Regions from separate parts of the Microbulbifer hydrolyticus genome, predicted to be linked through region 2. Evidence: riboswitches for the same ligand, from Rfam matches in the RefSeq annotation. Region 2 holds a riboswitch; the other holds the start of a gene.
What was found. Region 2 has a riboswitch for thiamine pyrophosphate ahead of GTQ55_RS13400 (TonB-dependent receptor). Riboswitches for the same ligand answer to the same signal wherever they lie in the genome.
Positions count from the first base shown of each region.

Region 1: another riboswitch for thiamine pyrophosphate. It lies ahead of thiC (phosphomethylpyrimidine synthase ThiC); the one in region 2 lies ahead of GTQ55_RS13400 (TonB-dependent receptor).

Region 1 covers NZ_CP047491.1:1,483,067-1,499,127, reverse strand. The annotation lists gene GTQ55_RS06365 (HesA/MoeB/ThiF family protein) at 11-775, opposite strand; gene thiE (thiamine phosphate synthase) at 789-2,342, opposite strand; gene GTQ55_RS06355 (thiazole synthase) at 2,339-3,148, opposite strand; gene thiS (sulfur carrier protein ThiS) at 3,151-3,351, opposite strand; gene thiO (glycine oxidase ThiO) at 3,351-4,391, opposite strand; gene thiC (phosphomethylpyrimidine synthase ThiC) at 4,624-6,546, opposite strand; TPP riboswitch at 6,681-6,779, opposite strand; gene safD (sulfoacetaldehyde dehydrogenase SafD) at 7,036-8,403, opposite strand; gene GTQ55_RS06330 (sulfite exporter TauE/SafE family protein) at 8,438-9,211, opposite strand; gene GTQ55_RS06325 (thymidine phosphorylase family protein) at 9,554-11,095, shown strand; gene GTQ55_RS06320 (ribose-phosphate diphosphokinase) at 11,092-12,024, shown strand; gene GTQ55_RS06315 (MBL fold metallo-hydrolase RNA specificity domain-containing protein) at 12,021-13,382, shown strand; gene GTQ55_RS06310 (di-heme oxidoredictase family protein) at 13,456-16,061, opposite strand, start outside.
Region 2 covers NZ_CP047491.1:3,106,334-3,122,394, reverse strand. The annotation lists gene GTQ55_RS13415 (phosphotransferase) at 1-270, opposite strand, end outside; gene pnuC (nicotinamide riboside transporter PnuC) at 260-919, opposite strand; gene GTQ55_RS13405 (hypothetical protein) at 935-1,219, opposite strand; gene GTQ55_RS13400 (TonB-dependent receptor) at 1,249-3,387, opposite strand; TPP riboswitch at 3,448-3,562, opposite strand; gene GTQ55_RS13395 (LLM class flavin-dependent oxidoreductase) at 3,758-4,756, shown strand; gene GTQ55_RS13390 (hypothetical protein) at 4,749-5,168, shown strand; gene GTQ55_RS13385 (aldo/keto reductase) at 5,198-6,133, shown strand; gene GTQ55_RS13380 (DUF6064 family protein) at 6,145-6,852, shown strand; gene GTQ55_RS13375 (RpiB/LacA/LacB family sugar-phosphate isomerase) at 7,027-7,665, shown strand; gene GTQ55_RS13370 (thiol-disulfide oxidoreductase DCC family protein) at 7,845-8,264, shown strand; gene GTQ55_RS13365 (glutamine synthetase family protein) at 8,487-9,875, shown strand; gene GTQ55_RS13360 (6-phosphofructokinase) at 9,971-11,239, opposite strand; gene mpl (UDP-N-acetylmuramate:L-alanyl-gamma-D-glutamyl-meso-diaminopimelate ligase) at 11,618-13,000, shown strand; gene GTQ55_RS13350 (flavin prenyltransferase UbiX) at 13,071-13,652, shown strand; gene GTQ55_RS13345 (Rdx family protein) at 13,676-13,948, shown strand; gene GTQ55_RS13340 (efflux RND transporter permease subunit) at 14,010-16,061, shown strand, end outside.

The sequences.
Region 1 (16,061 bases), 1.6 Mb from region 2:
GTTTTACTGGTTATACGCACACAGGGCAAGTCTTGCTTACGGGCAGCGCCAGTGTTCGCCACTCAAGTGTCCCGGCTTCAAACAGCTGCAGCCGGTTCAGGCTGGACAGTGTCAGCCCGGCCAATAATTTGATCGCCTCCAGAGCCTGGGCACTCCCCATAATCCCGAGTGCCGGGCCAATGACGCCGACCGTGGAACAGTTCTCGGCTTCCGGCAGGTCATTATCGCGATCCTGGGGAGGAAACAGACAGGCGTAACAGGGGCTGCCTGCGCTGCGGAAATCAAAGCTCACCAGTTGTCCGGAAAAGCCGCGCACCGATGCCATGATGACCGGGACCTTCGCGTCCCGACACACACGATTGATGACATGGCGGATATCCAGGTTATCGGTGCAGTCGAGGACCAGGTCAAAGTTCCCTTCTTTCAGGAACCCCGCCAGCCATGCCGCATCCGCCATGCGGCAGTGGGCCTGCACCCGAATTTCCGGGTTGGCCGCGGTCAGTTGCTGGGCGGCGACCTGCGCCTTGTCCTTACCGCGGTGGTTGGTCTTGAACAGAACCTGTCGCTGCAGATTTGAAATTTCGACATGGTCACCATCCACCAGATGCAGCTCACCGACCCCGGCAGCGGCCAGATACAGCGCTGCCGGGCTACCCAGGCCGCCCAGCCCCACAATCATGACCTTCGCCGCCCCAAGCCTCTCCTGACCGGTTTCTCCGATCTGTGGCAGCATGATCTGACGGCTGTAGCGCTGCAGCTGCTTGCGACTCAACATGGCGGCACTCCGATTATTGCGCGTCCAACAGGGTCGTTAATTGTGCCACAGACTGGCGGTAATCCGGTGCCTCGGTGATCGCGGTCACCACCGCGATACTGCCTACCCCGCTCGCCACTACCGCCGGCGCGCGTTCACTATTGATACCGCCGATGGCCACCAGTGCATAATCCGGCAGCAACGCCACCATCCTCGCGAGTTTCTCCGGCCCCTGCAGCTGGCCGCTCATATCCTTGGTGCTGGTGGCATAGATGGCACCGATGGCGAGATAGCTCGGCCTGAACTGGTGCGCGTATAACAGCTCGAAAAAGCCATGAGTACTGATGCCGAGCTTCAGCCCTGCGGCCTGGATGGCTTTCAGGTCCGCGCTTTGCAGGTCCTCTTGCCCCAGGTGTACGCCGTAAGCACCACACTCGATCGCCAGCGCCCAGTGATCGTTGATAAACAGGCGCAGGTCATAGTCCCGCCCAATGGCAACGGCCCGCTCGATCTGCTGGTGAAGATCCTCACCGGGGTGTTTGATACGCAACTGCAGCGTGCGCACACCGGCCCGCGCGAGCTTCTCGATCCATTCCACCGAATCCACTACCGGGTAGAGCCCAAGGCGATTGCTGTCCGGGTGCGTAAACTCAGCGGCAAAATTCGCCGCTTGCTGCGGCGAATAACAACCATAGCACTTCGCCCGCTCACTCCCCTTGACCAGTATCTGAGGGAAATCCCGCAACTGACCCGGCCAGCCACAGTGGCCGACGGGCCCCGGGCCAGCGCCGATATGATCACTGATCCCCGTGCGCAGCCCATGACGCACATAGGCATTGGCCACCACACACGCGTCTTTTAACGGATAGCCCTTTGCCAATAGCGCTGCGATCGCCGACGACAGGGTACAACCGGTGCCGTGGGTGTTTTCGGTTTCAATTTTTTCCCCTATCAGCCAGTCTTCGGCCAGCGTATCGTCGTGCCCCCTGCACAACAGGTCCGCGGTGATGCTGGGCTCGATTTCAAAGTGACCGCCGGTGACCAGCAGTGCGGATGGCAAATCGCCGCGCACCTTGCGTGCGGCGGCGAGAATCGCTTCCGCGGTATCCGCATCGGTCTGCGCCAGCCACGCCAGCTCCTGGCCATTGGGGGTAATCAGGTCACACAGAGGCAATAGTTCATTCAGCACGGCAGCGCCGGTGCTGTCTTCGGTCAGGTGGGCGCCGCTGGTGGCCACCGCTACCGGGTCGTAGACCACGGGAATCGCGTCACCCTGCGCGCGCACCCCGCGCAGAAACTTTGCAACCAGTTTTACCTGGCCGGCATTTGCCAGCAGGCCGATCTTGATTGCCGCCGGTTTCAGGTCCGCGATCAATGCGTCCAGCTGGGACTGCAACACCGCGTCGGATACCGCATTGATCGCCGGCACCCCAAGGGTGTTCTGTGCGGTGTTGGCGGTGATGACGCTGCAACCGTGAACGTCGAAGTCGTGCAGGGTGAGCAGGTCTGCCTGAATGCCCGCGCCGCCACCGGAATCGCTGCCGGCAATGGTCCAGACAATTGGGCGCGGGGGGGCGATGCTGCTCATGCTTCTTCCCCGACATTGATGGACTGCTGCCAGAACGGCATGTCCAGCGTGGGTGTACTGGGGCTCGCGGTCTGGCGTTGCAGCATGAGTCCGGCATTACGCGCGACGCGGCCCGCTTCGATGGCGAGCCGGAAAGCCTGGGCCATCAGCACCGGGTTCTGTGCCCGGGCGATGGCGGTGTTCAACAGCACCGCATCGAACCCCATTTCCATGGCCTCCCCAGCCTGCGACGGCGCGCCGATACCGGCATCAATAATCAATGGTGTATCCGGCAACCGTTCGCGCAGGGTCTGCAGGTTGTATTTGTTCATCAGGCCGCGACCCGTGCCGATGGGCGAGCCCCAGGGCATCAGTACCTCACAGCCAACGTCCAGCAGTTTGCGGCATACCACCAGGTCGTCGGTGCAGTATGGCAATACCTTGAAGCCACGCTTTACCAGCTCCCGCGCTGCCTCAATCAGCCCGAACGGATCCGGCTGCAGGTTGTAGTCGTCGCCGATTACTTCGAGCTTGAGCCAGTCGGTGCCAAAAATTTCCCGGCTCATTTCCGCCAGTGCAATAACTTCCTTCGGGGTTTTGCAGCCTGCGGTATTCGGTAATAACTGGCAGCCGGACTCCCGGATATAGTCCCACAGCATTCTCCCCTGCTGTTGCTCGGGGTTCTGGCGACGCAGCGACAGGGTGATGATTTCCGCTCCGGAGGCGGCGACGGATTCACGCATGATCGCCGGCGACGGGTAGAGTGCAGTGCCCACCAGAAGACGGCTGCCGAACGCATTGCCATAGAGTTTCAATGTATCGACCATGCTCAGCCTCCTACCACCGGTGCGACGATATCCAGGCTGTCGCCATGGTTGAGCCGCGTATCGGCATAATCTGCCCGGGGCACGAAATCGCCATTGCGGGCAACAGCAAAGGTTTCACCGCGGTAGCCGAGATGTTGCAGTAGTGTGGCGACAGTGTCGCATTCGTTGACGGTGACGTTTTCACCATTGACCAGTAGTTGCATCAGGTCACCTCTCCTATCAGAGAATTCTGTATCTGTTTCGTGATTGCCGCTTCGGCCTGTGTCACCAGCGCGGGCGCCAGCAGGTAGCCGTGGCGGAAAAGTCCGTTCACGCGAATGAGTCCGGGCGTGCTATCCACAATGGGCAGGTTGTCCATGGTGGCCGGGCGGCAGTTGACCCGGGTTTCGATCACCCGCGCCTCGGCGAAGGCCGGATGAATCGAATACAGTGCGCTGGACAGTTCCATGGTGGAGCGCAGGGAAATCGGCGAAAGGTCTTCGCTTTCGATTTCGGTCGCGCCGATAACGGTGTGATTGTCCGCTCTGGGTACGGCGTAGAGTTGATACCGGGGGTGCAGCAGGCGCACGGGACGATTGAGTTGCACTTCCGGGGTTTCCACCACCATGACTTCACCGCGCACACCACGCAGCCCCGGCACCGCACTGCTGGCGCCGAGGCCGCGGGTATCGAGTACGATATCGAATGCTTCACAGCCATTGGCGGTCTCGACTGTTCCCGGGTGGCATTCGGCGGAGGTATTTTCGCGGAGCTGTACGCGGTTCTGTTGCAGTGCCTTGCGCAAGGCGGGGAGCAGTTTTCTGTTGTCGATATCGGCTTCGCTGGCAAGGTACAAGCCCTGGTCGAAGCGGTCGAGTTCCGGTTCAAGTTTATGCAGGGCGATATTGTCCAGCCATTGCAATTGGCTCTGGTTTTCATGACCCAGTTTTGCGATGAGTTCCTGCTGGAATTGCAGGAGTTCGCTGCGGTCTTGTGGGTGGGCGATGAGGATGCTGCCGGACTGGCGGTAGTCGACGGTTGTGCCGGTGGCCAACTCCAGCTGCTGAACCCACTGAGGCCAAAACTGCAGGCTTTGCATACCCAGTTGGTAGATGCGCAGCGGGCAGTGGAACAATTCGGATAGCGGGGAAATCATACCGGCGGCGGTGTGGCAGGCACCCGTCGGCTGTTCGAGACTGCCGGATTCGAACAGGGTTATACGAAGGCCTTTTTCGGATAAACGCCATGCCAGTAAACGGCCCATCAGGCCTGCTCCAGCTATCGCTATATTAAGTTGTGCTTGTGCCAATTGTGATTCCCGTGGCCCGTACTCGGCAAGTTAATGGGCGGCAGCGCTACGGGTAAGCCTTTGCCAGACACGCCGTGAACCCATCCCTGGGGGCTCTTCTAAAACATCCCTGTTTTAGAAGGTCTGGCAAAGGCTTACCCGCATCGCTGCCTTCGCATCAAGGTTAGTGCTTTCTGTCGACTCGGTTTTATCCCTTGTGGTAAAGCTCTGCCCCCATATCCTTGAACTTGATCGCCATCTCTTCCATTCCCTGCTCCGCTTCCTGTTTCGCCGCGTACTCACGCACGTCTTGTGTGATTTTCATCGAGCAGAATTTCGGCCCGCACATGGAGCAGAAGTGGGCGACCTTGCCGGATTCTTTCGGCAGGGTTTCGTCGTGATAAATACGCGCGCGTTCGGGGTCGAGGCCGAGGTTGAACTGGTCTTCCCAGCGGAATTCGAAACGGGCCTTGGATAGAGCATCGTCGCGTTTGTAGGCACGCGGGTGCCCCTTGGCGAGGTCGGCGGCGTGGGCAGCGATTTTGTAGGCCATAAGGCCTTCTTTGACGTCCTCTTTGTTGGGCAGGCCGAGATGCTCTTTGGGTGTGACATAGCACAACATGGCACAGCCCATGCTGCCGATCATGGCGGCACCGATACCGGAGGTGATGTGGTCGTAACCGGGGGCGATGTCAGTGGTCAATGGGCCGAGGGTGTAGAACGGGGCTCCGTGGCAGTGCTCCAGCTGTTCGTCCATGTTTTCCCTGATCTTGTGCATGGGCACATGGCCGGGGCCTTCGATCATGGTCTGGACATCGTGCTTCCAGGCAATTTCGGTGAGTTCGCCAAGGGTGCGCAGTTCGCCGAACTGGGCTTCGTCGTTGGCATCGGCGATACAGCCGGGACGCAGGCCGTCGCCCAGTGAGAAGCTGACATCGTAGGCTTTGAGGATTTCACAGATGTCTTCGAAGTGGGTGTAGAGGAAGTTTTCCTTGTGGTGCGCGAGGCACCATTTGGCCATGATGGAACCGCCGCGGGACACGATGCCGGTGACGCGTTTGGCAGTGAGCGGTACGTAGCGCAGCAGCACGCCGGCGTGGATGGTGAAGTAGTCGACGCCCTGCTCGGCCTGTTCGATCAGGGTATCGCGGAAGACTTCCCAGTTGAGGTCTTCGGCGATGCCATTCACTTTTTCCAGCGCCTGGTAGATGGGTACCGTACCGATGGGTACCGGTGCGTTGCGCAGGATCCACTCGCGGGTTTCGTGAATGTTCTGGCCGGTGGAGAGGTCCATGACGGTGTCGCCACCCCACTTGATGGACCACACGAGCTTTTCCACTTCTTCCTCGATGGAGGAGGTAATCGCGGAGTTGCCGATGTTGGCGTTCACTTTACACAGGAAGTTGCGGCCGATGATCATCGGCTCCAGCTCTGTGTGGTTGATGTTGGCCGGAATAATCGCGCGGCCTTCCGCGACTTCGCGGCGCACGAATTCTGGGGTAATTTGCGGCGGAATGTAGATGCCGTCGCGGGCTTTCTGGTATTGAGATTGAAGGTCGGCATCGCTCAGTTGCCCGGCAAGTTCCGCGCGCCCCATATTTTCGCGGATGGCGATAAATTCCATTTCCGGGGTGATGATGCCTTGGCGGGCGTAGTGCATCTGGGTGACGTTTTTTCCGGCTTTGGCCTTGCGCGGATACGGCAGGTTTTCAAAACGAATATGGTCGAGGCCCTGGTCGGCCATGCGTTTCTGGCTGTAGGTGGCCTGGCGGGTGTCGAGGACTTCGGTGTCGTTGCGGGCTTCGATCCACGACTGGCGCAGTTTGGGCAGGCCGTCGCGGACGTTGGGTGTGTAGTCGGGGTCTGAGTATGGGCCGGCGGTGTCGTAGACCTGCAGGGGCTCGTTGGGCTCAAATACGGGGTTTTGCTCGTCGCCGCCGACAAGGCTCTGGCCGAGGCAGATTTCGCGTACGCCGACTTTGACGCCAGTGTTTTCCCCTTCCAGGTAGACTTTACGGGAGTTGGGGAATTGCTGGGCGGTAAGGTTATCCAGAAATTCTTTGGCACTTTCCTGCTGCTGTGCGCGGCTTTGCTTATCGGCTTTATTCTGCGGCTCGGCGACCTGAGACATGCTGACCCCTTGCGTTGTGATCCTTGATTTTTCGGATGACTTGCGGGGTACAACTACGGGAATGAGCGGCTATGGAAGGCAGGTTCTGAGCGGGCAGCACCGCGACACGGGCGTGCATACTGCTCAAAATTAAAGCGAATTCAGATCTTGTTTCCTACGCGGGGGTTACCCCGATCAGGTTCAACGGATCTCGCTACTGCGATCTCAGCCCGAAGGCACTCCGACAAGTGGCGGCGAGTATAGGGGAAGGAATTTAATTTGAACAGGAGCGGAGGCGCAGGTTGGGAATTGTGGCGCTTTGCTGGTCTTATGGTCTGAGCTTTAAAGCTGGTTAAGTGGCGGTGCCGCCACCGGGTATTGGTTCGCAAGACACGCCGTGAACCCATCCATGGGGGCTCTTCCGCGAGGTCCCTCTCGCGGAAGGTCTTGCGAACCAATACCCGGCGTCGACTCCTTCGATTCAATACACTCGACTTCGAAACAGTAAATTTAGATCACCAGCGTTTTCTGGTAACTCATTTCACGAATCGCGTAGCTGACCCCTTCTCTGCCCACGCCACTCTCCTTCACACCACCAAACGGAAAATGCTCGGCGCGGAAGCCGGGGCCGTCGTTGACCGCAAGCAGGCCCACGTCCAGCTGGTTGTACAGACGCTTGGCCAGCGCAAGGTTCTGGGTAAATACGCCTGCCTGCAAACCAAACGGGGAGCTGTTGATCAGGGACACCAGTTCGCCCTCGTCATCGAACTTGCGCAACGGTACCACCGGGCCGAAGGTTTCTTCGGCAACCAGCTCGGCATCGTCGGCCACATTGTCGAGGATAGTAGGCCACAGAATATTGCCCTGGCGCTGGTGGCCGAACAGGACGCGGGCGCCCGCCTTTACCGCGGATTCGATGCGCGCTTCCACTTCGTCGGCGGCGGCGGTGTGGATCAACGGGCCGACGAAGGTGTCGTCTTCCGCCGGGTCACCGACTTTCAATTTTGCGGTGGCGGCTACCAGTTTTTCCGCAAAAGCGTCGAAGACGTCGCTGTGGACGAACAGGCGTTTGGCCGCGGTGCAGCGCTGGCCGGCGGTGGCGAAGCGCTGGTTGATGGTGGCGGTGACGGCGGCGTCGAGATCGGCATCGGGCATGACGATAAGCGGGTCGTTGCCGCCCAGCTCAAACAGCATTTTCTTGTAGCCGGCGTTCGCGGCGATGGCGTTGGCCGCAGCGGTGCCGCCGGTGAAGTTGACCGCCTGGATCTGCGGATGGCTGACGGCGTAGCTGGTGGCTTCGATATCCGGAACCAGCATTTGCAGTACGGACTTGTCCATACCGGCGGCGTAGCAGAGTTCTACCAGCAGCTCGGCGGAGCGCTTGTTCTGTGGGCCGGGCTTGAACAGGATGGTGTTGCCAGCGGCGAAGGCGGGGCCGATTTTGTGTACCGCGATATTGATCGGGAAGTTGAACGGGGTGATACACAGAACGGTGCCCAGGGGTTTCCACAGTACAACACCAATTTTTTCACGCATCGGCGGGAAGGCGTCGGAGTCCAGCGCTTCGCCATTGATGTTACGCGCTTCCATGGCGCTGGCCAGTGCGGTGTTATAAGCGCGGTCGATTTCCACCCGGCTGTCGCTGATGGTTTTGCCGGTTTCTTCGGTGATCAGGCGGGCCAGATCCTCTTTGCGCTCCAGCATCAGCTGGGCGAGCTTGAGCAGGATATTGGAGCGTTCGAACGCCGGCGTGGCCTGCTGGACGCCGCGGCCCTGCACCAGCAGGTCTATGGCCTCGGCCACTTGCTCGCGGGTGTGGAAGTCATAGGCTTCGATCTGTTCGCCGTTGTACGGATTGATGATCTGATAATCGGCCATTGGGAGTACCTGCTTCTTTGTGCCAGCAACTGGCTTATGCTGCGAACAACTGGTAAACGATGCGGGCTCCGGCCACCAGCAGTGCGGCACGCATCAGGTTGAAAAACAGTTCGCTGTCGATGCGATTCAGCAATGCGATTCCGATGCGGGTGCCGATGACGGCCGCTACAGTGAGCAGCAGAATCAGCCCCAGGTGATCGGAAAAGGCAAAGCCAAGGTAGATGAATGCAGGCACTTTCAGCGCATGGCACCAGGCCTGCATCACGGATTTGTTCGCCACGATTTCCTTCGGGCTCATATCCTTGCGTACGAAAAATGCGGCCAGCAGTGGATCGACCGCGCCGGCAATGATACCGAGGGTTCCAGTGGCGATGCCCACCCAGAAAAAATTGCGCGGCTTCAGGCGGATTTCCGGCAGCCTTTTCGGCTTGAATACGGTGTAGAAAATCAGCCCGGCAAGAAGTATCAGCGGCAACTGCTGCCACTCGAGGTTGGCGAGGCCCAGTGTCATGGCGGCCGAACCGAGGGTGCAGCCGATGAAAAACGGGATGCACTGGTCCCAGCGGATATGCTCGCGCACATAGGCGATACGGGCGAGGTTGTTGAGCAGCTGTACCGCGCCGTGGATGGGCACCAGCATGCGCAGGGGAATCACCACGTTGAGGGCGGCAAACATCAGGATGCCCCCGGCACCTCCGGTTACCGCAGAGATAAACGCACTCACCACACACACCAGCAGCAACAGCGCCAGTGTCAGGCTCGAGGTCTGGCTGGATACCAGAGTGAAAACTTCTCCCAGTTCCGCCAAGGCAGACCTCGTCAATCGGTGATGGTTGTTCGGTGGTGGTGCCGCAGCACGCAAATTTTCGGCTGCAAAGGCGACCCGGTCTGGTCGGATTTTCAGCCATGGGAAGTCTACCCCCAGGACAGGCCCAAACCCAGTAGTCACGGGCCCCGAACTGGTTATTTGAGGACACCGGTAGCCGGTGCGAGCCTGCAGGCCATCCGCAATGCGCACCGGCCTATACTTGCATAACCACACCCGCAATCCCGACCAGACCGCAGAGCCGAACAAACAAGCGCCGTCGGCAATTTCAGCCCCGAAATGAGTGGCACAAGGGCCATGACCAATAGGATCAGGTAGCGATATATGGCACACCCACTGCCGTTGCATGCCTACAGAATGGGGATAGACACCCACGAGGAAGCCCTCGTTTACATGCGCAAAGACTGTGCGATCTGCCGCGCCGAGGGCTATACCGCGAACACCCGCCTGCAGATCAAGGCCGGCGAGCGCACACTGATTGCCACATTGAATACCGTCGCCGAGGAAATATTGCCGCTCGGAAAGATCGGATTTTCCGAGAGCGCGTGGGAATTTCTCAACCTGCAGACAGACCAGGAAATCCTGGTACTTCACGTCCCACAGGTGTACTCACTCAGCGCACTGCGCAAGAAAATATACGGCCACAGCCTCAATGCTACCGAGATGAGCAGCATTATTCGCGATATCGGTAATCGACTCTATTCGGACATCGAAATTGCGGGCTTCCTCACCGCCTGCGCCGGCGGCCGGCTGAATTGCTCGGAAACCATTGCGCTCACAACCACGATGGTCAGTAACGGCAATCGCCTGTACTGGCCCGAGGTCGAGCGGGTGTTCGACAAACACTGCATCGGCGGACTGCCGGGGAACCGCACCACCCCCATCGTGGTATCGATTGCCAGTGCCGCCGGACTGGTCATTCCTAAAACATCTTCCCGCGCCATTACTTCGCCAGCCGGCACCGCCGACACCATGGAGGTGCTCACCGATGTCGACCTTCCACTGGAAAAGTTGCGCAAAGTGATTACCCGCACCGGTGCTTGTCTGGCGGCCGGTGGCGAAGTGGGCTTAAGCCCCACGGACGATCTGCTGATCCGAATTGAGCGCGCCCTCAACCTCGACAGCGAGGGACAACTGGTCGCCTCGGTACTTTCAAAGAAAATGGCGGCGGGCTCCACCCACGTGCTCATCGACATCCCGGTCGGCCCCACCGCAAAAGTACGTGACCAGGAACAGGCAGAGAAACTCGCGCTGCTGTTTCGCAATGTTGCCTCGGGGCTTGGCCTGAACGTGCGCTGTGTCGTCACCGATGGCACACAGGCTATTGGCAATGGTATCGGTCCGGCAGAGGAAGCCCGCGATGTACTCAGCGTGTTGCGAAACGAAGCGCATGCCCCCGCAGACCTCACCGAGCGCGCCGTATTCCTCGCCGGTGAACTCTTGTGCATGGCCACAGGTGCAGATAGAGATCAGGCGCAGCAACAGGCCAGGGAGATCCTCCAGTCAGGACAGGCCTGGCAGCAGTTTCGCAAAATCTGTGACGCTCAGGGAGGCTTGCGTGACATACCCGTTGCAAGCCATCACATCGAATTGCGCAGCACGTACGCTGGTCGCCTGCGCAGCATGGACAACCGGCGCCTGGCGCGTCTGGCCAAGGTAGCCGGCGCGCCCTCGTCGCCGGAAGCGGGACTGCGTTTACGGGTGAAGGTTGGCGACATGATCAGCGAGCACCAGCCTGTCGCGACCCTTTACGCCGAGACGTCCGGCGAGCTGGCCTACGCCAGGGAGTATTACCACCAGAATCGGGACCTGTTCAATATTGCGCCGATGGATTTGCCACTATCAAACGTGGAGCAACTGACTTGAGCGCACCGCTGCTTTTTTCCCTCGCGGCGACACTGCCCCTGTCTGCCCCCCTCGGCAAGGGAATCCATGCCGTGCACGGCGAGCTGGAAATGCGCCACTTCCCCGATGGGGAATCCTACCTGCGGGTAAGGTCGCCAGTGCATGAACGGCACTGTGTGCTGCTGGCGAACCTGAGCCAGCCGGATGAAAAGCTACTGCCACTGCTGTTTCTCGCCCATACCCTACGCGCACTGGGCGCGGCCAGCATAGGCCTGGTGGCACCGTATCTCTGCTACATGCGCCAGGACAAGGCGTTCCAGCCTGGCGAGGCCGTGACCTCTCGTATTTTTGCAGGCCTGATCTCCGATGCGGTGAATTGGCTGCTGACCGTGGACCCGCACCTCCATCGCTATCACAGCCTCGCTGAAATCTACTCCATCCCGGCACACGCTCTTTCGGGTATGCCGGCGATGCAGACGTGGATAGAAGCGCAGCCCGAAGAGTTCCTCCTGGTTGGGCCCGACGCGGAGAGCCAACAGTGGGTATCCGCGCTGGCACACGCAACCGGGCGACCGTATATCGTCGGCAAAAAACAACGTCACGGCGACCGGAGTGTCACGGTTACATTGCCCGAGGATGCGCAAATCAGACGATCTGCGGTACTGATTGTCGATGACGTAATTTCCAGCGGACATACCGTACTGGAAACCACTGCGGCGCTAAAGCGTGCCGGCGCGGGCAGTATCGTCTGTGCCGCTGTGCACGGCGTGTTCGCAGAAGATGCCGACCGCAAGATATTGCAGGCAGGGGCCGATCGACTCGCCACCAGTAACAGTATCCCCGGCCAATACGGGGCCTTCGACCTGTCACCCGTGTTGATTCCGGCAGTAAAAGCCCTGCTCAGGGAACACCGTGGCGGAGCGCCCGAAAAAGGAGACTATCCGGAATGAACATCACCTTCCTCGGCGGCACCGGCACGGTTACCGGCTCCAAGTTTCTTGTCAGCCTGGATGGCGGCAAGACCGAGTTTCTGGTCGACTGCGGGATGTTTCAGGGCTACAAATGGCTGCGCGAGCGAAACTGGGAAACGCCCATGTTCGACTACCGCCGGCTGAGTGGCATCGTCCTCACACACGCACACCTCGATCACTCCGGCTATATTCCCAGGCTGTATCAGCTGGGCTACCGCGGGCCGGTGTACTGCCATCACGCAACCCGCGACCTCTGCTCCATTTTGTTACCCGACTCAGGGCATATACAGGAAGAAGATGCGCGCTTTTACCAGCGCCACAAGATCGGCAAACATGCGCACCCGGAGCCGCTCTACAACGGCGACACCGCGGAGCGCAGCCTGGAACTGTTTCAGTCGGTCGATTTTGACGAGCCGATCCGGATCGGTGGGGCCAGCCTGTACTTACAACCGGCCGGGCATATACTCGGCGCCGGCAGTGCCGTACTGAGCGCCGAAGGCAAGCGTGTGGGCTTTTCCGGTGACGTCGGGCGCCCCGACGACCTCATCATGCATCCACCGCGACCGCTGCCGGCACTGGACCTGCTATTGCTTGAGTCCACTTATGGTGATCGCCGGCACCCTCAGGTGGATCACTGGCAACAGCTGGCGGACATCGTCAATGAGGTCGTCAATCGCGGCGGTATCCTGTTGATCCCCAGTTTCGCAGTGGGCCGCGCGCAGACGCTGCAATACTTGCTGCTGAACCTGATGCGCGACCAGCGCATTCCCCAGTTGCCGGTGTTTCTCGACAGCCCCATGGCGATCGACGCCTCGGAAATTTACACCCGCTATCCCGACCAGCACCGCCTGAATACCGATACCTGTAAATTCATGTGTACCGGTATCCAGTACACCCGCGACGTAGAACAGTCGAAAGCACTGGAGAATATTCAGTATCCGCACATCATCATTGCCGGCAGCGGCATGGCCACCGGCGGCCGCGTGCTCCACCACATGAAACGCCTGCTCCCCGACCACCGCGCGACCGTATTGTTCACCGGCTATCAGGCCGGCGGCACCCGCGGCGCACGCTTACTGGCCGGCGCCCAGAGTGTAAAAATTCACGGGGAGTACGTGCCCTGCAAGGCACATATTGAAGTTCTGGAGGGGCTGTCTGCGCACGCCGATTACCGCGAACTGGGCGACTGGCTCAAACAATCGGCACTCGAGGCCGGCACGGAAATCCAGCTGGTGCACGGGGAACCGGACGCGTCAGATTGCTTCCGGCTTTACCTGCAGGACAACACGAATTTCAATGTAAAGGTGGCCCAGTACCGGGACATTCTGCGCCTGTGATCAGACAAGGCGCCCGCGGAGACCGCACACCACGTGTCCCCGAAGACGCCCACCCACATTGATTACGACGCGATTATAAAGAACGCAAAAAGGCAATCAGCTCGCCGCGCTGCCCGGCACCGAGCGCCCGGTATCCGGCCTGACTGTTTTCCGCTTCCCCGCCGTGCCACAGTATCGCTTCCTCGATGGAACGGGCCCGCCCATCGTGCAGTAAACTGGTGTGACCGCTGACCGCTTCCAGCATGCCCAGGCCCCAGAGCGGTGGCGTACGCCACTCCCGGTTCAGGGCCGGGGATGCGGTCAAGCTGTCCGCGAGGTCGTCACCCATGTCATGTAACAGTAAATCGGTATAGGGACGAATGGTGTTGCCGCGCAGCTCGGCAAGGTCATGACGGTGCCCGGTTTCCATAGAAGGCCGGTGGCACGACGCACAACCCAGATTGTTAAAATGCTGCTCTCCGGCAATCACCGCGGGCTGGTTGACCTCATCCGGGCGACGTGAAGGCGCGCCCAGTGCCTGCAGGTAAACCACCAGCTCGTCCAGGCGCAGGTCACTCAGCTCGGCGCCCTGCCCGGCGTTTTGCTGACAGGCGGTTTGCTGCCTGCCACAGGCAGGGTTTGGCAACACCGATGTGGTGACTCCAATATCCGTACTGAGCGCTTCGGCGGCGAAATCGCGCAGGCTGGACGAGGTGGCCTTCCAGCCAAAGCGGCCTATTTGCTGCTCTCCCGCAGACGGAGAGTTCACTATGTTTGCACGCCCCGATATCCCGTCATTGTTACTGTCATCGGGATCCTGCCACGCCAGAATGACACTTTCCGGTACCGCCTCTAACAAGCCGAGCCCAGTGATGTTTTGCGGCATGCGCGGTGAAATAAACGGCGTGGCGCCTCCCGCATCATCCAGCCTATCGACGGTGTAATGCGGCTCGCGTAACAAGAACGGCGTGCCATCGCCAAAGGTGCCATTTTTTGCCGTGTAATTCACAACAACGGTCGCTTCGGCAGGAATAGCAGCATTTAGCGATGTGCCCTGCAGTACCCTGCCGTAGTAACTATGTGCCTCAGGCTGGCCCAGCGCATCGAAATAGCCGCTGGATACTTTCGTCACCAACGTATCCAACGGCTGATTATCCCGCGGCGCAAGACCACGGCCGTTGTTAATGTGACAACCAAAACAGGAATTTTTCACCAGCAGGCCGTTAGCCATGCTGGCAAGCTCGGGGAAGTCCGGGTTGCCAGCTTCCTCGTGAATGCCCGTGTCAAAACGCGTGTGGAAGACCCGACGCCCCTGCATAAAGGCATTGTGCGTTTCCCATTGCGTATTCAGCCCCTCGCGCATAAAGGTTGTCCAGTCGGCGACGCCACTGCCCACCACGTAATTGTCGTAGACATCGATCCCGTCGAGAATGGGATAGGTCACGACCTCACCGGTGGGGTTGTCTTTCTGTGTCCATTTACCGTTACTCGCCACTTTGTAGGTGACAGTACTGTCAGCATTTACCGAAATCACTTCTGCGGCAGGTACTGCGTCGCCGGCACGCACATAGGGTGCAGATGCACGACCACCACTGCGCAACTGTGCGTCCAGCGCTTCGTCCCTCACCATGAACAGCCCCGGCTGACCGAGCTTTATACGGTAGGTATCCGTGTAATAGACCGCTTGTCCACGCACATTCGGGTCGCCCTCAAAGCGCCCCAGAAACTGCTGCAATTCAAATTCCATCCACTCGCCAACGCGCATGACACCATCATCACCGTTATGGGCATCCCGTTGAATGCGACACACCCAGCGTTCGCCGGTGCCATCGGGCGCGGCTTGCTGAAGCTTTTCATCCATGCCAGCGTTGTTATTGAAATCCGCACGCCAGACATTGCTATAGGACGAACGACATCCGGGCGGTACATAGTTGGCGTATTCGGGGTGATAGAAGACCTCCAACAGGTTTTCCCCCGCCGGAGTGTGGTCGTGGATTTCAATTTCAAAAGTGCGGTGTTCAAAATAGTGTGTGGGGAAGATATAGAAAATATCTTCTGACTCGTGCCGCGAGCGGGCGCGCCCGGAAGCGATGGTCACAATCGTACCATCGGGCTTCACATACCATTCCTGCGCCGTCTCGGGACTGTAGACAACATCGAACAGGGTGTCGTAACTGAGGTTGGAGAAATCGGGGGGTGGCAGGTCTGCAGGCGGATCCACGTCCGGTGGCGGATCAATTTCGCCTGAGCTTGCATAGACCTGGAATTCCCAAATCGAATACCCCCACTGGTTGCCATCGCTGCGTTCGGAACCGAGCATCCTCACATAGCGGTAGCTGCCACTGATATTCAGTGTGTCACTGCGACTGCCGAACTGGCCGTCGGTAACGGTCTGCAGCGTGTGCCAGTTCACCCCGTCCACAGATCCCTGCAGATCATAACGCTTGGCGTTTGCCGCCTCCCAATCCAGAACCACTTGCGACAGTGCATAGTTCGCCCCGAGATCAACCGCTATCCAGGAAGGATCCACACCGTGATCGCTCTCCCAGCGTGTACCACCATTGTCGTCAATCGCCTGGGAGGCATTACCAGAACTGGCGCTCGCCGTACCGAGCAGGGCAAGGTTATCTTCCGGGGCCGGTGGCGGCTCACTGACAACCTCCGTGCCCTGCACTTCCATTTCCCAGATCGAATAACCCC
Region 2 (16,061 bases):
CCCGGTAACCAGATAGCGGTAATCCGGGTCACAGTGGATTAGTGGTGCACCCAGCATTGCCTTGTCTGCCCGGTACAGTACCTGCTCTTCGGCCCGGCGGTCGAGGTCGAGTTCCGCACTGATCTGCGAGTTCCAGCGCAGTACCACTCTCGTATCCTTCGTCGCCAACAGATAACTACGGTTTGTCAGGCCACGGGTCAGCGGCCGGATCAATACTGGCTGATCAGCACTCCAGCGATGCCAGTCATCGGGAAAAACTTCAGCCGGCATGGGCGTCATTTACAGCTGGTACTCGGTGTGTGTGGTTGCCGGATTGTTTTCGATAAAGGCTTGACCACTGGAAGAAACCAACGATTACCAGAATTACGTACAAAACAAACAAAAGCGCGGTGAGATACAGTTCTCGATCGATATAGAGGTAAATCGCGGCGCCGTCGATTACGATCCAGTAAAGCCAGTTTTCCAGTACCTTGCGCGTAACCATATAGGTGGTGACGACGGCACCCCAGGTTGTAAAGGAATCAAGATAGGGCAGTGCGGCGCTGGTGTAATTGTCCAGAAGATAGCCGACCGTCAATGTGAGAATACCGATCCCCGTGAAGGCGAGCAGATGCCTTTGCAGGGGCCAGCGGTGGATATGCAGGGGCTCCCCACTACCCGTGCGGTTTCGCCACTGCCACCAGCCGTAAACCGCGATCAGCAGGTAAAAGATCTGCAATGCAGACTCCATCAACAGGCTGACATCCCAGAACAGGAACAGGTAGATAGCGGTGCTGGCAAACGCCGCGTACCAGCACAGGATGTTTTCCCGCATGGCCAGTAACAGGTAGGCGAGCGCGAGTACTACAGCGGCCACTTCCCACAGAGACATGGCCGCGAGTGACGTAGTGATGGCTTCGCGCACTTGGGGACTGAACATCATTGCACTCCGCCGTTACACGCCGAGGCTGGGGTTAAGGTCGCCATCGATAAATTTACACACGAAAATCGCGCGTCCGAACTGCTCGTAGGAAGTGCGGATTTCTGTCTTCAGCATGTCCATCAACGGATCGTAATCGCCGAATACCTGGGTACTCATGGTATTGCTGATGACCTGCAGCTCCGGATGGTTGTGCAGGCGCTCGATAAAGTCCTTGATCGCCGGCAGGTATTCCTCCTGCAGCGGGTACATACTGATGTCCACGGACAGTTTCAGGGTGGGTTCAGTGGCGGTTTCCATCGTATTCGGCTCCGGTTCTTTTTCGGAAATCAGAAAGTATAGCTTGCGGAAACACCGGCGACACGGGGCTCACCCAGCTGATAATAGGCTTCCGGGGCATAGTCTTTGGCCGGGTTGTTGCCGAACTGGTTACTGAAATAGAAACCCCGCGTATAAATCGTTTTGTCGGTGAGATTTCTTCCCCACAGCGCGATATTCCAGTCGTCGCCGCGATAGGTCAGGCGTGCGTTGACCAGCTCATAGGCTGTGGACTTCTCGTTGTGGCTGTTGGAAAAGTAGAAGTCGTCTTTGCCTTCCAGCTCCAGTCGCGCCACCAGATTTGCGGTGATTGCGTATTCGGCGCCGGTGAAGAACTGATAGTTGGGTGCGTGGGCCAGATCGCGGCCGTCGAGAGCGAGCGGCGTCACTTCGCCGGTATAGTCATTGCGGGCGTCCACATGGGAAGTGCTGATGAAATCGTCGAACTCCGTGTTCAGCCAGCCGGCCGATGCGAACAGGCGAAGGGTGTCACTGGCCTGATAGCTGGTTTCCAGTTCCAGGCCGGTACCGGTGCCGCCGGCGGCATTGGCGAGGAAGTCGTCAAAGGAAAAGTCATCGGGGTTGAAGATGGACTGTTTGGCCTGAACATCGCTGCGGTCCTGATAGAACGCGGCGACCTGCGCCTGCAGGCGGTCTTCGAACCAGCTACCTTTGACCCCCAGCTCGTAGTTGAGCATACGTTCGGTATCGAAAGTGAACACATCGCTGCCGATCTGCGGGTTGCCGGCGGAGGCGGAAATAATACGCCCGTTTACGCCGCCCGCCTTGTAGCCGCGGGATACGGTAGCGTAAAGCAGCGTGTTGTCGGCTGTGCTGTATTCCAGCGTGAGATTACCGCCCCACAGATCTTCGTCGGTGTTGCTGGACACGGCCAGGGAATCGCTGTAATCCGCAGCGCGTTGCTCGAAACGCAGGCCGGTGATCACGGTGACGCGATCACTCAGTACCGTGTTTAACTGCCCGTAAAGCGCCGTGTTTTCTGTATCGAACTGACTGTTGAAACTTTGGTTGCGCTCAAGCGCTTCTTCTTCGCTGCGCACATAGATACCTGCCACCCAGCTGGTGCTGCCAGCAAACAAGCGTGATTGCTCTGTGGAAATAAAGCGCACATCCACACTCACATTGTCTCTGTCGCGCAGGTAGTTATCGGTAGACATGTACTCCCACGGATGAAAACCGGCGTAAACCCAGTCTTCGTCATAACCATATTCGGTGTCGGAATTGGCCACGCTGAGCACGGATTTTACGCTGAACAAGTCGCTGCCAGACCACAGCCCGCTCACGGCACCGGCAAGGGTGTCCTGTCGGTCCCATCCCGGTGCGTCGGACAGGGTGTTGCGGGAGTTGTCCAGGGTAAAGGCATCGTAGCCATTGTCGATATTCAGGTGCAGCAGGGAGAAATCCAGGTGCAGGTCGTCACTCGCCTGGTAGCGCAGTTTGCCGCGCACAACGGATTCATCAATATTGTTGGTGTCGTCGCGGCCCAGGTGTCGGTTTTGCACATAGCCATCGGACTGCTGGTTTTGTGCCGCGACCCGGTAACTGAGCTTGTCGGTAAGGGGACCGCTACTGACCGCAGACAGGGTATGGCTGCCGTATTCCGCCACTTCTGCTGAGACCTTGGCAAACGCGGATTCGCTGGGCGCATTGCTCGTCATGGTGATCAGGCCGGCGAGGGCATTGGCTCCGTACACCGTGCCCTGGGGGCCACGCAGGATTTCCACCTGATCAATATCCAGGGTGCTGGCAGCGAGGCCAAGGCCGGTAAAGTCGATGCCGTCAATCAGCAGACCTACGGACGGATTCACCGGGTCGATAAACTGGCTGCGCTCACCGATACCGCGGATCTGCACGAAGCGGCCGCGGGAAGCTCCGGCGGAGAAATTCACGTTGGGCGCCAGGTTCAGCAATTGTTCCAGATTGGTGGCGCCGCGGGCCTCAATAATGGCACTGTCCAATACACTGACACTGGTGGAGGTATCCAGTTGCGCTGCTTCGCGCAGCTGGCTGGTCACCACCACTTCTTCTAGCGCGGTCTCTGCCATTGCGACAGGGGCAAAAAGTGCGGCGGAACAGGTGATCAGATCGATCCAGCGGGCTAATGGTTTGCTGCAGTGCTTGGAGTTCATGGCTCTCTCTCTCGTAAAAAACGCTGTGAGAGACCCGGTGTGCGACGTGAAAAGGAGGGCTAGTTAAGGACTACCTATTCCTACGCCGGTATTAACCGGATCAGGTTCAAGGGTTTGCGCGCGGGATCTTTCGATCCGGCGGCATCTCAGGCCGAGGCCACCCCTTAGGTGTTGCTGCAATTGGCTACTGCTGTTGCCAATGCCGTTGCGAGCGCGATGGTACCAGATGACGCTGGGGTCGGAAACTGAAACCCGCGGTCCAAGCGACAGCCTACTTTCTGTCGTTCACATTGCGTCATACCATGGTTTGCAGAGCTTGTAGAAGCTAGTCTCGAGAAATTGAAACATATACCAAAAGTAAGGAGCCGATGTGCGCGCCTACTCTCTATTGGATCTTTCTCCCATCACCGACACTGGCAGTGCCCGCCAGGCATTGCAGAATTCCCGCGATCTGGCCCAGCATGCGGAAGCTCAGGGGTACCATCGGTTCTGGATGGCGGAACACCACAATATGGCCGGGGTTGCCAGTGCTGCCACGGCGGTGGCGCTGGGGTATATCGCCGCGGGCACGGAAAAAATCCGCGTGGCCGCCGGCGGCGTGATGCTGCCGAATCATGCCCCGCTGGTGATTGCGGAGCAGTTCGGTACCCTGGCGGCGCTCTATCCTGATCGGGTGGACCTGGGTTTGGGGCGAGCACCAGGCACCGATGGCGCCACCATGACCGCACTGCGCCGCGATCCGTTGCGTGCGGCGGACCAGTTTCCCCAGGATGTGCGTGAGTTGCTGCACTACTTTGCCCCGGAAAAGCCCGGACAGCGGGTGCGCGCGGTGCCCGGTGTCGGACTGGGGGTGCCCATCTGGTTACTGGGCTCCAGTCTGTACAGCGCCCAGCTGGCGGCTGCGCTGGGGCTGCCCTTTGCCTTCGCCTCCCACTTTGCCCCCGCCATGCTGGATCAGGCTCTGCATCTGTATCGCGAGCAGTTTCAGCCCTCCGAACATCTCGATACCCCTTATGTGGCGGCGGCGATCAATGTCTTTGCCGCCGACAGCGATGAAGACGGGCGTAAATTGATGACCTCGATCGAACAGCAGTTCGTCGCCCTGCGCCGGGGAACGCCGGGGCCGCTGAAACCGCCGGTGGCAGATCCGGCCACGATCGCCTCGCCCAGCGAGCGCGCACAGGTGGCGCAGGCTCTCGCGGAAAGTGCTGTGGGTACTGCGGCGACCATCGGCCCGTGGATCGATCATTTCCTCGAGCGCACCCGGGTGGACGAGTTGATTGTGACCGGTGCCATCTACGATCATCGCGCGCGCTTGCGTTCGTTTGAGCTGGCGGCGGAAGTATTGCGGGATCGGGTCGATGCCTGATTTGCCAAGTCGCTGGAACGAATTTCTCGCCCACTTTCTGTTTGTACTGGCGGCGTGGACAGGGTTTATCAAATACCTGTTTCCCGTCGCTTATGCGCTCAGTAACGGTGAACATTGGAATACCCATGTCTATTGGGATCTGTGGCCGCTGGCACACCTGTGGCTCGGCTGGGCACTGCTGAGGCAGGCTGCGTATGCGCGGCAGTTGGCCATTATCATGTCGGTGATCGAGATCGTTATCATCGTCAGCAAGCTTGCGATGTTTCTGTCCGCGCCCGAGTGGACCATCTGGCGAACCAACTGGTTCGTCAACAAGGTGTTCGTATTGGGCTGTTTTATACTGATCCTTGTCACGGCGCTGATGCGTCCAGGGGCATTCCGGGCGCGCCGATTACCTGAATCGTCGACCTGAAACGACAAACTGAATGACGGAAGAAAGCCATGGATGGTCGCTATCTGCGCAGACATTTTCTCAAGTTGCTTGCCGCGGGAACTGCCTGTATCTGGGGGTTGCCTGGGCAGGCGAATGCACAGGCGAGCACTCTGATTGCAAAACCGATCCCGGACAGCGGCGAAGCGTTGCCGCTTATCGGGATGGGGACCTGGCGCACCTTCAATGTCGGCGACGATCCGCAGTTGCTCGCCGCGCGCACGCAGGTGGTCAAGGCGTTCTTTGCCCACGGCGGCGGCCTGATCGATTCCTCTCCTATGTATGGTTCCGCTGCGGATACCATCGGTTATGCGCTGAAACAGCTGGGGAAACCTGAATCGCTGTTTTCTGCGGAAAAAGTCTGGAGCCCGGCGGGGGGCAGTACCCGGGAGCAGATCGCGAGTCTTGCCCGTCGCTGGGGTGTGGATAAGTTCGACCTGGTTCAGGTGCACAATCTCGACGACTGGCGCGATCATCTTGCGGTATTGCGGGAGATGAAAGCAGCCGGAGACCTCCGCTATGTGGGGATTACCACTTCCCACGGGCGCCGTCATTCCGAGTTCGAGCAGATACTGGCGAACGAAGAAGTCGATTTCTGTCAGCTCACCTACAACATTACCCATCGCGAAGCCGAGCAGCGACTGTTGCCCCTGGCGCGGGAAAAAGGGATTGCGGTGATTGCCAATAGGCCATACGACGGCGGCAGCCTGATCAAGGGACTGAAGCGCAGGGGGGAGCAGGTGCCCGAGTGGGCGAAGAAAGAATTCGGGTGTCGCACCTGGGCGGACTTCCTGCTCAAATTTATTGTCAGCCATCCCGCCGTAAACTGTGCCATCCCGGCCACGTCCCAAGTGGCGCACATGAACGAAAACATGCAGGCGGGCACCGGCTCCATGCCCGATGCTGCCGCCCGTCGCCAGATGGTCAGCTTTATCGAGTCCCTGTGAGCGTGCCCGTGATGGACCTGGCCAGCTACAGCCTGCAGGACTTTATCCCTTTCACCGCAGACGTGTACTTTCGTCTGCTGGCGCGAATGGGGGAAGCCTTTTGGCCACTGCAGTCTGTCACCTTGCTGGTGGGATTCCTGGCGTTGTTCCTGTCACTGACGGGTAGGGTGCGGATCGCCCTCGGGTTGCTCGCGCCGCTTTGGGCTTTTGTCGGGGTGGCGTTTTTTGCCCAGCGATATTCCGGTCTGAACTGGGCGGGTACCCATATCTGCTGGATATGGTTGTGTCAGGGCTTGCTCCTGCTGTTACTGGCCGTGACCGGGTGGGGGACAGCTTTGGAGCGAGATACAGGAGCTGATTGGCGCACAGCGCTGCTCCGCACGCTCTTGACCCCTTCGGTACAGGCGGGATTGTTGATCGCGCTGTGTGGCCTGCTTGGCTTCCCTTTACTGGGAGTGGCGATGGGCAACGGCTGGCCGGCGGTAGAGGTATTCGGTTTGCACCCTGATCCCACTGCTGCGGTCACCCTTGGATTGCTGCTTGTTGGATTCAGGGGGAGCGCATTGTGGTTCACCGCACTGGTGCCGACACTCTGGTTGTGCGTATCCGCCTTGACCCTCAAGGTGCTTGGGGCTGCATGGTATCCGGCACTGCTGGTGATTGTGGCTGTGGCGGTTACCGGGAGCGTTGCCAGCTATCGCCCGCGTACTGCCCGCTGATCTCCCGTCGCCAGTGTGTCAAACCTGCCTGACCGGTTTTAATAATCGGCCAAACACTTATAATGCGCGGACAGATAACAAGCCGCACCGAACTCGGCTGGTATGAAAATCGTACAGCCTCGGTGGCGAAATACTTTCCGTCCCCTGCGCCGCAGGGCAACAGGAGACCGATTCATGAAAATCGCACTGATGAACGAATTCAGTCAGGCATCCAAGAACGCCATCGTGCTGAAAGAGCTGCAACATGTCGCCGGCGAGCTGGGCCACACCGTATACAACACCGGTATGAGCGACGACAACGACCACCGCCTGACGTACATCCACCTGGGTATCATGGGTAGCCTGCTGCTGAACTCGAAGGCCGTAGATTTTGTTGTGAGTGGTTGTGGCACCGGCCAGGGCGCGCTGATGTCCCTGAATGCCTACCCGGGCGTGAACTGTGGTTACTGTATAGATCCTGCCGACGCCTACCTGTTCGCCCAGATCAATAACGGCAATGCGCTGGCAATCCCTTATGCCAAGGGCTTTGGCTGGGGTGCGGAGCTAAATATCCGCTACATCTTCGAGAAAGCCTTTACCGGTGATAAAGGCCAGGGATATCCGCCAGAGCGCAAAGAGTCCCAGGTAGCCAACGCTGGTATTCTCAACCATATCAAGGAAGCTACTGCGAAAAGTTACCTCGACGGCCTCAAGGCGATCGATCCTGAACTGGTGAAAACCGCAGTGTCCGGCGAGCGCTTCCAGGCCTGTTTCTTCGAGAACAGCCAGGATCAGGAACTGACCGACTTCGTTCGCAGTGTGCTGGACTCCTGAGTGAAACAGTAGTGAGTGCATAGAATACGCGCTGAACAGAAAGGCCGCCCGGGTTATCCGGAGCGGTCTTTTTGTTTAAAGTGCTTCGACAAATGCGGTGTTGTTTGATCAGGAATGCGCGTTATATGTCGAGTGGAAATGAGGAAGATCTTGCACCCTACCTCCAGGAGGGAGATCGGGTGGTTCTGTTTGATGGTGTTTGCCGTCTGTGCTCCGCCTGGGCGCGCTTCCTGTTGAGGTTCGACTGCGAATGTCGATTCAAGCTGGCCACCGTGCAGTCGGAGGAAGGGCAGGCGATCCTATCTTTTTTCGGGTTGCCACTGGATCAATATGAAACCATGCTCCTGGTCGAGGGCAATCAGGTGTTTGGAAAGTCCGATGGGCTGCTGCGCATCATCAAACAGCTCCCCTTCCCCTGGCCGATACTGGGCTGTTTCCGCCTGATCCCTCGCCCTGTGCGGGACTGGGTTTACGATCGCGTTGCGCGCAATCGTTATCGTCTGTTCGGTAAACGTGATGTTTGCGTTGTACCCGATAAAGCAGACGAGCAACGCTTTTTGACAAAAAAGGCGGCAAACGACAGGGTCACTCATGAATAGCTGGCCCCTCTGTTGGCTAACCATTGCCATTGCATGTACGTCGATGTGCCAGTTTGCATGCTCTCTTAAAAAGAAACGGATCACCTGGCAACGCATGTGGCACTCTCAGGTGTCAGTGTGCCTTCGCGAAGAACGCGCACACGTATTGTCTGAAAAGATGCGTTCTTCCCGCTTGCCGTTTCCTTTACACTGCGAGTCCCAATCCAATTTTCCGGAGCCTGCATGACTCAGCCCGATGTAACTTCCTGGCTGGATACCCTGCCCGAAGCCTTCCTGAAATACCTGAATGGTCGCCGCCTGGACGAGGTAGAGTGCATTGTCCCGGACCTGAATGGTATGTCCCGCGGCAAGGCGATGCCACTTAGCAAGTTTTCCCCGCAAACGCCGATCTTTTTACCTATTTCCATTTTTTACCAGACCATTACCGGCCAGGATGTGGAAATGGACATTGAAAACCAGTGGGCGGAAAGCGATATGGCACTGGTGCCTGACATGTCCACCGCGATGGCGGTGCCTTGGGCGAAAACGCCAGCGCTGCAGATTATTCACGACCTGCAGGATCTCGATGGCAATCCCATTTCCTGCGCACCGCGTAATGTGCTGAAGCGGGTGATCGGAATGTACCGGGACAAGGGCTGGCAGCCGATCGTGGCGCCGGAACTGGAGTTCTACCTAACCCGGCCAAACATTGACCCCAATGAACCCATTCAGCCGCCGATTGGCCGCAGTGGTCGTTCGGGGAATTCGTTGCAGTCCTATTCGATGACCGCTATCGATGAATATGGCCCGGTAATCGACACGATTTACGAGTACGCAGAAGCCGCCGGTTTGCATATTGATTCTGTCATCCAGGAGGACGGTGCCGGGCAGGTGGAGTTCAATCTGACTCACGGTGACCCGCTCCTACTTGCCGATCAGGTTTTTTATTTCAAGCGCATCATTCGCGAAGCGGCGCTGAAAAACGGTATGTTCGCGACCTTTATGGCCAAGCCCATGCGCGACCAGCCCGGCAGTGCCATGCATATTCACCAGAGTGTGGTGGATATTGCCAGTGGTAAAAATATCTTTTCCGCGGATGACGGCAGTGCCTCGGACCTGTTCCGTTACTTTATCGGCGGTACCCAGAAGCACCTACGGGAAATCATGCCGTTTATCGCGCCCAACGTGAATTCTTATCGCCGATTTGAAGGAGCCGACAATTCCAGTGCACCAACCAATACCGGATGGGGCTACGACAATCGGGCCACGGGATTGCGCGTGCCCAATTCCGGCGTCCAGGATCGCCGTCTGGAAAATCGCGTGGTCGGAGTGGACGCAAACCCCTACCTGGCCATCGCCGCCAGTCTGGTCTGTGGTTACCTGGGTATGCTGAATGGTGTGGAGCCCAGCGCACCGGCGGCATCGGAACTGGATGAAGAGCAGGAGTCCAGCTTTTATATCCCGGGTACCTTTGATGAGGCGTTGCGTATTTTTGAGGCCGCCGGGGAGGTTCGCGATGCGCTCGGAGAGGATTTCTGCCAGCTTTACGCGGCGGTAAAAAATGAAGAAATGCGGCTGTTTCACCGGGAAATTTCGCCCTGGGAGCGGCAGCACCTGTTGCTGAACGTTTAGTTCACCCTGTCCGTGCGGGAGGCAACCGCAGTGGAAACAAAAAAGGCCCCCACCCGGGAACGGGTGGGGGCCTTTTTTTGGTTGCGCTGCCGTGATTACACGTCGAAGCCGTCTTTCAGCTTCTTCTCGACCAGTACTTTCTTCAGGCGCGCGTACTGCGGGATCCCGTTTTTATATGGCGGGTAATCTTCGCCCTGAATCAGCGGCTCGAGGTAGTCGCGGGCAGCCTGAGTGATACCGAAGCCATCCTCGGAGATGAATTCCTCGGGCATAAACTTCTCGACGTTGGCCACCTCGGACAGCGGCGCTTCACCGATGCTCCAGCTGTAGTCGGCGGTTGTGCTGCCGTTGCGCTCGATTGTGGGCATGATTGCGTTCTTGCCGGCAACTGCCGCTTCTACTGCGGCCTTGCCCACGGCGTACGCCTGCTCCACATCGGTGGCGGAAGCAATATGGCGCGCGGCACGCTGCAGGTAGTCGGCCAGGGCCCAGTGGTATTTGAAGCCCAGCTCGTCCTTGACCATTTGCGCGAGGGTCGGCGCTACGCCGCCCAGCTGCTTGTGGCCGAAGGCATCGACACTGCCCGCGTCAGCGAGGAAAGTGCCATCTTCGTACTGGGCGCCTTCGGAGGCAACGATCACGCAGTAGCCTTTGTCGTCGACGGTCTGTTGCACCTTCTTCAGGAACTTGTCTTTATCGAAGGCGACTTCCGGCAGCAGGATGATATGCGGGGCATCACCTTCCTGCTCCTGGGCAAGGGCGCCGGCGGCGGCAATCCAGCCCGCGTGGCGTCCCATCACTTCGACAATGAAAACCTTGGTGGACGTGGCGCACATGGAGGCCACATCCAGAGCGGCTTCCCTGGTGGATACCGCGACATATTTTGCCACTGAGCCAAAGCCCGGGCAGTTGTCGGTGAACGGCAGGTCATTGTCCACGGTCTTGGGGATGTGGATGGCCTGGATGGGGTAGCCCATCTTCTCCGACAGCTGGGAAATCTTGAGGCAGGTGTCGGCCGAATCGCCGCCGCCGTTATAGAAGAAGTAGCCGATATTGTGCGCCTTGAACACCTCGATCAGTCGCTCGTACTCTGCGCGGTTCTGTTCCAGGCTTTTCAGTTTGTAGCGACAGGAGCCAAAGGCACCGGAAGGCGTGTGACGCAGCGCGGCAATTGTTTCGCGGCTTTCCTGGCTGACATCGATCAGTTCCTCCTTGAGGGCGCCGACGATACCGTTGAGTCCGGCATAGACATTGCCGATCTTGTCGCTATGCTGGCGGGCGGTCTCGATGACACCGCAGGCGGAGGCGTTGATGACGGCGGTAACCCCGCCGGATTGCGCGTAAAAAGCGTTCTTCTTCGACATGTCTATCCTATGGCTTCTCGTCTAATGGTCACGTGTGGGCGTGGTCTCGGCGGGCGGCTTCTGGTGGCTACCTCACGCGGCGCGAAGTCTAATGTATTCATATGGCAATTGCATGGAATTGCGGACATTCGACACTTACTGTGGTTAAAACCCGTGATAAGCTGGCGCGACGCTAAGTGTGCGGGGTTTGACGACAATTGCTGTCGGCGCCTCGTTCCCGGCCTTTTCTCCCTGAAAAGGCCAGCAAAAAGCGGGCCGGAGCATCCAAAGTGCCAAAATACAGGTGAGCAGGTGGGAATGATTGCGTGAGTGCGCGGTCTCATCTGGCACCTGTTTCGACAGACTCTTGTTTCCACCAATCAGGGCGACCCTACTGGCATGCATATTCATATTCTAGGTATCTGCGGAACCTTTATGGGCAGTCTGGCCCAGCTGGCCGTAGCCGAGGGGCACAAAGTGACCGGCTCGGATGCGAACGTCTATCCGCCGATGAGCACCCAGCTGGAGCGCGCTGGTATCGCGTTGACCGAGGGGTACGACCCGGCCCAGCTGGAGCCCGCGCCGGACCTGGTGATTGTTGGCAACGCACTGTCACGGGGGAACCCCGCCGTGGAGGCGGTACTGGAAAGGGGGTTGGCCTATACCTCCGGTGCCCAGTGGCTGTGTGATCACTTTCTTGGTGGGCGCTGGGTACTGGCGGTTTCCGGTACCCACGGCAAGACCACCACGGCCAGCATGTTGGCCTGGGTACTGGATTACGCGGGTATGGACCCGGGGTTCCTGATCGGCGGCGTGCCCCAGAACTTTGATGTTTCCGCGCGGCTGGGGACTACTCCGTTTTTCGTGGTAGAGGCGGACGAGTACGATACGGCGTTCTTCGACAAGCGCTCCAAGTTTGTCCACTATCGCCCGCGTACCCTGATTATCAACAATCTCGAATTTGACCATGCGGACATTTTCGATGACCTGGCGGCCATCCAGCGACAGTTTCACCACCTGGTGCGCACCGTACCCGGCAGCGGCCTGATTGTCGCAGCTCAGGAAGACGCGGTCTCACAGGTACTGGAGCAGGGCTGTTGGAGCGAGGTCCAGCGCTTTGACGTGGAGACGGAAGATGGTGTGCGCCTGGGTGACTGGTGTGCGGTGAATATTGCCGCGGACGGTAGCCGCTTTGATGTGCAGTTGGAAGGCAGCACGGTTGCCAGCGTACAGTGGCAGCAGACCGGGCTGCACAGCGTGAAGAATGGCCTTGCGGTCATGGCGGCAGCGCGCCATGTTGGCGTCGAGCCGGCAACCGCGGCGGAAGCGCTGGGTAAGTTTGGTGGCGTAAAGCGCCGTATGGAGTGTCTGGGGGATATCCAGGGGATCCGTGTCTACGACGATTTTGCCCACCACCCAACGGCCATCGAGACCACCCTGAACGGCTTGCGGGCCAAGGTTGGGGACGAAAAGATCATCGCCCTGATCGAGCCGCGCTCCAATACCATGCGTATGGGGCACCATCAGGGCCAGCTTGCGCGGGCCTGTGCGGGGGCGGATCTTGTGCTCTGGTACCAGCCCGAGGGAATGAACTGGTCTCTGGATGAGGTGGTCCACCACTCCACGGTGCCCGCAAAGGTTCTCCACAGTATCGACGCTGCGGTAGAATCCGTACTCGAGCTGTCAGCCCCCGGCAGTCACGTGATTGTGATGAGCAATGGTGGCTTCGGCGGTGTGCACCAGCGCCTGCTCCAGGCGCTGGAACAGAAATACGGCAAATAGCCCCTTACCCGGGGCGAATACGGATACCTCTTTGGCTGAGCCGACTTTTCCCAAAACAGTAACTCTGGCGATGACCGGTGCCTCTGGTGCCCAGTATGGGCTGCGTCTGTTGCAGTGCCTGCTGGCGGCGCGAGTGCGGGTATGGCTATTGCTCTCGGATGCCGCACGCATCGTGATCGACACCGAAACCGATGTGTCCCTGCCGGAGGACGAAAGCCGTACTGAGGCATTTTTGCGTGAGCTGTATGGCGCGGAAGAGGGGCAGTTGACCCTGTTTGGCAAGCGTGACTGGTTCTCGCCAGTTGCCTCCGGCACGGGCGCCGCCAACAGTCTGGTCGTGTGCCCGGCCAGTGGTGGCACACTGTCGGCAGTCGCTTGCGGGGCCTCCAACAACCTGATCGAGCGCGCGGCGGATGTTGCGCTGAAAGAGCGCCGGCAGCTGATCCTGGTGCCGCGAGAGGCACCTTATTCAGAGATCCACCTGGAAAATATGCTGAAGCTCACGCGTATGGGTGCGGTGATTCTGCCGGCCAGTCCCGGCTTTTATCAGAAGCCGCGCACGGTGGAGGACCTGGTGGATTTTGTGGTGGCCAGAATCCTGAGCCAACTCGGTATTGACCAGACACTGCTGCCCCCCTGGGGCGAGTATTGAACCGTTTTCGTCCGGCGAGATCTATGCAAAAAATCGTCACCATTCACTACTGCGTACAGTGCAACTGGATGCTGCGAGCCACCTGGATGGCTCAGGAACTGCTTTACACCTTCGCGGAGGACCTTGAGCAGGTCGCGCTCAAGCCCGGTAGCGGCGGCGTCTTCGAGATCAAGGTGGGGGATGAGCTGATCTGGGAGCGCAAGCGCGATGGCGGCTTCCCCGGTCCGAAAGAGCTCAAGCAGAAAGTGCGCGACGTACTATTCCCCGAGCGCGATCTGGGCCACGTCGACAAATAACCGCGTTGGAAAACACCGTGTGCAGAGCACACGTTTCATTACGAATATAAGTGAACTGATTATGTTGTTGGGCTTGAAGACCTGGTACGAAAAGCTGGTGCTCGGACACCCGAAAATGGTGTTGGCGCTGGTGGCATTGCTCACTCTAGCCGCTGCTGCGGGGCTGCCGCGTTTCAAACTGGATGCATCTGCGGATTCCCTGACCCTGGAGGCTGACGACTCGCTGGACTTTTTCCGCGAGGTTTCCGAGCGTTATAACTCCGGTGACTTCCTGGTGGTCACCTACCGCTACAAGGATGGCGACCTGTTCAGCGATGACTCTCTTGCGACCCTGCGTCGCCTGCAGGATGAGCTCGCCATGGTGGACGGTGTTGCCGGGGTGCAGTCGATTCTGAATGTGCCGCTGCTCTACAGCCCGAAACTTTCCATCTCCGACGTGGCGGACGGCATCCGCACGCTTTCGTCGCCGGGTGTCGACAAGGACCTTGCTCGCAAGGAGTTTCTGGAAAGCCCGATTTATAAAGAGTTGATCCTGAGCCCGGACGGCGAGACCTCCGCCATGATGCTCAACCTCGAGCTCGACAAGGAGGGTCTTGACCTGGTGCGCGAGCGGGATGCCCTGCGTCGGCAGCGTAATGAAGGGGAGCTGAGCGAGGCCGAGTCCCAGCGGCTGGAAGTCGTGAGTGAAGAGTACCTGCAGCATCGAACCGCTCAGGAGGCTGCGGCGCGGGAACGCGTGCAAGAAGTCCGTGCAATCCTCTCCCAGTACGATGACAACGCCGAGCTGTTCCTGGGTGGTCTCACAATGATCACTTCGGATATGATTTCGTTTATCGAAAGTGACCTGGTGGTGTTCGGCGCGGGTATCCTGGCATTCATCGTCATCACCCTGTTGATCATTTTCCGCCAGCCGCGCTGGGTGCTGTTGCCGCTGATTACCTGCGTGACCACCGCGGTGATGATGCTTGGTTTTCTTTCCTGGCTCGACTGGCGCTTGACGGTCATCTCCGCAAACTTTGTTGCACTGCTGCTGATCATTACCCTCGCGATTACCATTCACCTGGCCGTGCGCTATCGGGAGTATTTTTCCGAGTACCCGGAGTGGGATCGTTTTCAGCTGGCTTCCGCCACCGTGGCGTTTATGGCCAAGCCCTGCCTGTACACCGGGCTGACCACCATGGTCGCGTTCATTTCTCTGGTGGTGAGCGGTATTCGCCCGGTGATCGACTTCGGCTGGATGATGACCATAGGCGTAACAATGGCACTGGTGTTGTCGTTCCTGATTATTCCCGCGAGCCTGATGCTGTTGAAGAAGCGCGATGCAGGTCAGGGTAGGGACAAGTCCCATGCATTTACCCAGGTGTTTTCCCGGTTTGCAGAAAACCATAAGGCCCTCGTCCTCGGCGTGGCGGTGCTTGCGGCAGTCATCAGTGCAGTGGGTATCAGTCGCCTCAAGGTGGAAAACCGGTTTATCGATTATTTCGACGATTCCACCGAGATTCACCAGGGCATGCTGGTAATCGATCAGCGCCTCGGCGGCACTATCAACCTGGATGTCGTCCTGAGTAAGCCGGAGCAGGCGGAGCCGGCATTCGAAGGTGAGGAAGATCCGTTTGCGGCGGACTTTGGCAGCGACGAAACGGGAATGGACGAGACCGACCCGTTTGCCGCAGAGGACCCCTTCGCGTCCGATGATCCCTTCGCCAGCGGCGGTGACAGTGAGGCGCCGGATGCCTACTGGTTTACCGTAGCCGGGTTGAATCAGATCGAGCAGTTACACGATTTTCTGGATGCCCAGCCGGAAATCGGCAAAGTTCAATCCCTCGCCACCCTGTACAAGGTGGCGCAGGACCTGAACGGTGGTGGCCTGAATGATTTCGAGCTGGCGGTGGCACGCCAGAGCCTGCCGGAGGAGATCAATCAGGTACTGGTGAATCCGTACTGGTCTCCCGGGCAGCAGGAGGCACGGATCACGATGCGCGTGATGGAAACCGATCCCGACCTGAGCCGGGATGAACTTATTCAGCGCATCTATGCCTATGCGGAAAATGAAATGGGTATCGCGCCTGACAACATCCGCCAGACCGGGATGCTGGTGCTGTACAACAACATG